2 regions of the Paenibacillus borealis genome follow, and region 1 is predicted to be linked to the other one. Evidence: a T-box and tRNA genes for the amino acid it is inferred to sense, from the RefSeq annotation. Region 1 holds a T-box; the other holds one or more tRNA genes.
The links. A T-box is a leader RNA that pairs with one kind of tRNA and senses whether it is charged. The one in region 1 lies ahead of metG (methionine--tRNA ligase), so its partner is inferred to be a tRNA-Met.
Positions count from the first base shown of each region.

Region 2: it encodes a tRNA-Met, which carries the amino acid that the T-box ahead of metG (methionine--tRNA ligase) is inferred to sense. The anticodon was not compared.

Region 1 covers NZ_CP009285.1:3,529,608-3,533,029, forward strand. The annotation lists gene metG (methionine--tRNA ligase) at 32-1,693, opposite strand; T-box leader at 1,809-2,076, opposite strand; gene PBOR_RS14700 (site-2 protease family protein) at 2,151-3,236, shown strand; gene PBOR_RS14705 (hypothetical protein) at 3,303-3,422, shown strand, end outside.
Region 2 covers NZ_CP009285.1:6,107,867-6,111,288, forward strand. The annotation lists gene PBOR_RS38195 (hypothetical protein) at 1-83, opposite strand, end outside; gene PBOR_RS25945 (DUF6199 family natural product biosynthesis protein) at 1,140-1,340, shown strand; tRNA gene PBOR_RS25950 (tRNA-Ile) at 1,728-1,801, opposite strand; tRNA gene PBOR_RS25955 (tRNA-Met) at 1,850-1,926, opposite strand; gene PBOR_RS37495 (hypothetical protein) at 2,010-2,174, opposite strand; gene PBOR_RS25960 (extracellular solute-binding protein) at 2,545-3,422, opposite strand, start outside.

The DNA of each region.
Region 1 (3,422 bases):
AGCTGACGAGGAGATGATGAAGTTTGCCACCTTAGCGTTGCAGGCTCTTAAGCCGCCCGGTCTCCTCCTCAATCTTCGCTACATCAATCCGTTCGAACAATAATTCCAGCCCCTGTACCTGCTGATGTGCCCGAATGGTTACCGGCTGCCAGACAGGCTGTTCAAGGGCCAGGAAGCCCCTAATCTTGCCGCAGGAGAACGGAATGAACGGGTTCAGCAGGTTGGACAGATTAGCGATGATCTGTACACAGGTATACAGCGTGCTGGCACAAGCGGCGGGATCATTCTTAATCTGCAGCCACGGCAACTGCTGGTCGAAATATTTATTGGCCTGGCGGATATGGGTGAAGACATGCTCGAGCGCTTCTTTGAAGCTGCCTCCTTCAATCAGTCTCCCGGTCTCGCTGTACAGAGTATTAATGCGGCCGGCCCATGCGGCATCCAGTGTACCCTCAGGAACCTCGCCATTCCAGGACTTATTCACGAATACCAGACTGCGGTTGACGAAATTGCCGAACGCTCCCAGCAGCTCACTGTTATGGCTGTAGATGAATTCTCTCCAGGAGAAGTCGGCATCCCGTTTCTCGGGACCATTCGCCGTCAGGAAATACCGGACGGAATCCGGATCGTAGCGGCTGAGAATATCCGGCACCCAAACGGCCCAGTTACGGCTTGTGGAGAATTTCTCCCCTTCAAGAGTCATGTATTCACAGGAGAAGATGCGGTCCGGCAGATGAAGGTCTTCAGCACCCAGCAGCAGAGCCGGCCAGATCAGGCTGTGAAAAGGTACATTATCCTTCCCATGCACATAATAGGCCGTAATGGGAGGGGCTCCGGCGTCATGTTCCTCAGTGGATACCAGCCAGAAATCCTCCCAGCGGCTGCCGGTCTCGGCAGCCCACTGCTTGCTGGCAGACAGGTATCCGCTGACAGCTTCAATCCACACATAGATTTTCTTGTCCGTGAAGCCGTCTACGGGAACATCCACACCCCAATCCAGATCCCGTGTTGCGGCGCGGTCCTGCAGTCCTTCCTGCAGATATCTGCGGGTTAAGCGCACCGCATTGTCTCTCCAGCCCCGCGCGGAATCCGCGTATTCCGAGAGTGCGCTCTGGAAGCTGGACAGTGACAAATAATAATGCTGGGTGAAGCGCAGCACCGGCGTGGTTCCGCAGATTTTGCAGGTACGCTTCAGCAGGTCAACGGGGTCGAGAATTGTAGAGCAATAATCACATTGGTCGCCCCTGGCCTGCTGTCCGCAGACCGGGCAGATTCCCTCTACATAGCGGTCCGGCAAGTAGCGCTGATCCTGCTCACAGTAGCATTGGAGCGTTGACTTCTGGTACAGATAGCCGTTATCCAGAAGCTTAAGGAATAGCTCCTGCACCACGCTGTGATGATGCTCCTGATCGGTCCGGGTGTACAAGTCATAGGTGAATCCCAGCGTGCGGAAGCAATCTGCGAACTCCTGATGATATCTGCTGGCTAATTCCCTAGGGGATACACCTTCCTGCGCCGCCTGTACAGCAACGGGAGTTCCGTGGCAGTCACTGCCGGAGACATAGAGCACGGCGTCACCTTTGGCGCGGTGATAGCGGGCCAGGATATCTCCCGGCAGAAGACTTGCAAGCCTGCCCAGATGCAGGGAGCCATTGGCATACGGCCAAGCCCCTCCGATAAAAATGTTTGTCATGTCATTGCCCTCCTATAAGTTTTGTTGACAGATGTTTCCTTGAAACGGCTTCGGACAAAATCCGTTTCGGATAACATGTTTAGGTTTCTAAGCGCACAAAAAAGACTCTCATCCCCAAAGGGACGAGAGCCTGTGCTCACGTGTTACCACCCAAATTCATCAATGCCTTGCGGCATCCACCTCTTCAGGTACGTCCGCGAAGACGCGGGTATACCCTAGCATGGTAACGGATGCGGGTTCCGGCGCAGCCTACGTCCCGCTGATGCGGGCTTCGATGCGCAGCTCTGAGACCATATTCCCGTGGGTTTTCTTTGCTCCTTTTCAGCGGCCGGAGCTCTCTGTGAAAGAATTGCCAAGGTACTCTTTCTCTTCATAGCTATTGTGGTTATCCTAATTACTGGATATCATATATGCAGGTGCAGGCTTATGTCAACACCAGATATAGAGATAAAGGAGAATGAGACTTTTGCCGGAAAAAAAGCAGGAAAAGAAAAGCTCAGGAATTATGGGATGGCTTGGAAGCGCGGGAGTACTTCTGCTGCTGAAGGGCAAAACCATTCTGTCTCTGCTTAAGCTGGGGAAGATAGCGGGTCCGCTGATTTCTATGGCGGTATCCATCTGGGCGTATGCATTAATCTATCCATGGGGATTTGCAGCAGGCTTTGTTGCCTTATTATTCGTTCATGAGATCGGCCATGTTATAGCAGCCAAACGCATCGGACTGCCGGTGAGCGCACCGCTGTTTATTCCTTTTATGGGAGCACTCATTACGATGAAAAAACAGCCTCTGGATGCCAGAGAGGAGGCCTATGTAGCTTTCGGCGGCCCCATCCTGGGGAGCATAGGAGCAGCCGCGGTATTCGGGGCAGCTTATTATTATCACAGCCCGCTGCTGTATTCATTGGCTTATGTAGGATTCTTTCTTAACCTGATCAATCTTCTGCCTATTCACCCGCTGGATGGGGGACGGATTGCCACTGCGGTTACACGCTGGTTATGGCTGGTGGGCCTGATTGGGGGACTGGCGGTGATCATTTATCTTAAATCCATTTTGTTCGGCATTATCTGGCTGTTATTTGCTTATGACATGTATAAGAAATATATCAGCCGGCGCACGAAGAATCAGATGCATGCGGTATTGAAGAGCTTCCTGATACCCATTGAGGATTTGCAGGATCAAGGCTATCTGATTCCCGGACCTGAGCACAAAAGAGAGCTGCCGTTTACCACCTACAGTGATTTGAACCGCCAGCAATATCTCGGTGTCCGCTGGGATAATCTGGACTACTACGGTACAACGACTATGCCTGTACAGTCTATTATCAGCAAAGTCCGGATCGTACAGCTCGACCAGCTGTATGTAGATACTAAGCTGCAGCTGAAGATGCAGTGTGAAATCAGCTTTACAGTGTTTGATAATGATAAATATTATGATGTGCCAGCCGCGTCACGCTGGAGGTATGGTATTGCTTATTTTGCGCTCGCAGGTTTTCTTGGGGGTATGATGTATCTTGTGCATATCGTTGGTAATGTAAATCTGTGAGGATTCGTTTATGAAGTCCCTGATTCGTCAAAGCTGTATACAGCCAGAAGAACAGGGAGGACAACTATGCGCAAGTCATTAGTGTGGAGCGGAGTCATTGGAGTGTGTGTGATGCTGGGTACGGCCGGCTGTGCGGCTGGCGGTGAGGCTCCCGGATATACAGGAATTCATAAGATGACCGGACTG
Region 2 (3,422 bases), 2.6 Mb from region 1:
TGAGGAAAGCTTACATCTGTGCCCGGTGCTACAGTTGCTGCATTATCCGGGGGCATCAGAGCAAAGAAATCAGCAAATCCCAATACTCCTCCAGCTGCTCCTGTCGCCCCGGTTGCTCCTGTCGCTCCGGCAGGTCCTGCGGCTCCTGCTGCCCCGGTTGCCCCTGTCGCCCCGGCTGCTCCAACGGCTCCGGCTGCTCCTGTTGCCCCGGCTGGGCCTACGGGTCCGGCAGGTCCTGTCGCTCCTGCATTACCCTGTGGTCCTATCGCTCCTGCAGGACCAGGTACACCTTGCGGGCCCTGGGGACCTACAAGCCCTTGTGCGCCCGGTACTCCTTGCGCACCTTGCGGACCGACGGGCCCCGCTACACCCTGTGGTCCTATCGCCCCCGCTGGCCCGGGTTGACCTTGGGGTCCTTGGGGTCCTGGAGGCCCGCCGGCGGGTCCTGGAGGACCTTCTGCTCCTTGCGGGCCCTGTCCCCCTTGGATTCCTTGGATTCCTTGTATGCCCTGAGCACCCTGTGCTCCTTGAGGACCTGTGGGACCAATGACTGTCGGGGTAGTGACATTTACTTCAGGTGGTGGACATGTTACTTTAACAACCTTTTTTATAACTTTTCGGCAATGTTCTTTTCTTTTTCTTTTCGAAGGAGCAATGGTGACGATTTTTTTATGGTGACATTTTTTATCGTCTGGACAACTCAATACGTACACCTCCCTATTAAGATAGTTTAGTGTACGCATCTCATCAGATTTAGACATGGACGAACAACTAGTTATAACCAGTTAACAACCTATTTACGCAAAAAAGGGCGCTAACCCCAGTAGCTCCGCCCTTAAGTCCATTCCAATGTCCACACCAAATTTATTCATTATCGTATTTTATAGTAGGACAACTGAACCCTCCCTGTTTGACCCAAATTCCTAATTTGGGTCTATTTTTTTGTTGATTCCCTTCAAACCCATGCTGCATAACTTGCCCACTCTGCTGCTGCCTTCCGGTAGGATGATCGTAAGCTATATTCCTTCATTGCCTCTCTCTTGTGTCTCAGGCGTAGCTATTTTGGGGGCTAGAAAACGACATACCTATGCAACTTCATATACTCATTCTGCGTAAAAGGAATAAAGGAGTTGGTAAATATGGTTATCTTTGCTATTCTGTTCATGCTGATTGCGATACTGAATATTTTCTTCCCGGCAATGGGCTGGCATATGCGTTATGGATGGATGGTACAGGGTGAATCCGAACCCAGCGATGCCTATCTCTTGATGAGTAGAATCAGCAGCGTTATCGTACTTATTGTCTTTCTCCTATTCTTTTTGCCTATAATTTTTAGTTAGGGACTTACTGATTCCTTATAATAACTGCATTTGTCCGGAGACTGCGTTTTAACGATTTCACTTGATCAATCCGAGTAAACAAAATACCCGTCAGGCACTATGCCTGGCGGGTATTATCAATAACATTGGATGCTGTTCCTGTGCCAGGCTGCTTATTCGCGTACCCTTATCCACAGCAAATGCTGGCGCTCTTCGCTTACCCGCCAATGCTTCGAATTGTTTAGATTTTCTCGTGTAATGCTGTTCCATAACCACCAAAAGTGATCCCCCTGTGATACAAGCAATCTATTAAGCTTAGTTCATTGCTTATTTTCTAAGTAATTATATGGTTCTCCGACGAGCCTACATATAGCAAAAAACCCTTACAAAGTAAGGGTTTTAGTGAAGTGGGCCCTACAGGACTCGAACCTGTGACCAATCGGTTATGAGCCGACCGCTCTAACCAACTGAGCTAAGGGCCCGGACTAGGATATCCGTATTTTACAAGTGCTGTCTGATGAAATTAAAATTGGTTGCGGGGGCAGGATTTGAACCTGCGGCCTTCGGGTTATGAGCCCGACGAGCTACCGGGCTGCTCCACCCCGCGTCAGTAATCATATTCAAACAGCGACAATAGATAATATACAATATAAGCATGGATAAAGTCAAGGATGAATTTGGATAATTTGTTTATGGCAGAAAACGCACACCGTAACGGCCCTTGCGCGAACGGTAAATTTCCACAAAACGCGGATCATGATAGCCGTAGATCCAGCCGTCCTGTTCGAGTCTTTTGGCCAGACAACCCGCTTGAAATCTTGTCCTGAACAATTTCGCGAAGTATATCCAATTCATAATGCCCCTTCTCCTTTTTCGTATTAATGTAGGCTGCCCTGATCTTTAGCATGCCCAGTTTTTCATTAATAACAGGAGAAAGACCCTGCGGATCGGTTGGCAAATTCTGCACCGTTTGCCTTGTTCACTCTTCCGCAGGCCGAGTCAGCCTCCCACCGTGAACAGTTGGATTTTCTACACTTAAATTGATCGCCTCTTATGTTTTGGCGAAGATAAGTGGATTATCGTCATCTAGTTCTGACCTTTCTTTATCAATCTCCATTTTGGGCGAAAACAAGTGCTGTTTTTCCATCTAGCTCCTCCAAAACAGAGACTCCGCAATAATTAGATGACATTTTCCCACTTAGCTTCCCCCGTCCACATGCGGACACTACTTCTTCTTCGCACTTCGCTCCAGCCAGCCGTTGTCCAGATTGAAAAAGACCGTAGGATCTTTGCGCATCGCGTTAAGCATATGGTTGCCCTGCTGCTCCCAGGCCTTGAGGGCATTCGCTACCGTCCGTTTGCCTTGAATGACTTCGCTGAACAGCATCTGTCCGGCCAGATTAATCTGATAAATATTAGGCATCTTGTACGCCAGATTATTCACATCAGAATCCGACACCGACACTGGCACAGGCTTTACATTGTAAAAGGGTTCAAGGCTCACTCCGGCCTTCTGCGAACGGTTGAAATCCATCCGGGAGGTGAGCTGATAAGGGTTGGCCGCCTTTATTTTGGCTACCTCGTTGCTGTTGACGAATTTGATCAGCTCCCAGGCATCCTCTTCATTCTGCGCGGTACTGCTGATGGCCAGCATTTGATCCAGTCCGGCGCCTACAGTCACTCCCGGCTTCTCAGCAAACGCAGGTACGGCAGCGATGCCCCAATCGACATGTCTGAAATTAATGTTCTTAATCAGCATAGCCTTACGGTCTACTGAGGCCAGCTCGTTGATATAACCGTATTCCCCGATGACCATTGCCGCTTTGCCTGTCAGGAACCAGTCTCCCAGAAACGGGTTGAATTCAGTCTCTGCAACTCCGGCAGCTGCTGCGGCTGCGGCTTCAATATCACCCGGGCCGGGGATAATCTGCTTCTGAATCAGATTGCTGAAGGTAGTCCAGCCTCTGCTCCATAGTGCATTGTTTACCGTCATAGCGCCGCCCTGGTTATCGTACATAGCAGCCTGAAGGGGAGAAAGATATACCAGCATATCCCCGAACGGATCACCGGCATAACGGCTTCTTGAGAAGCCATATATCCGCT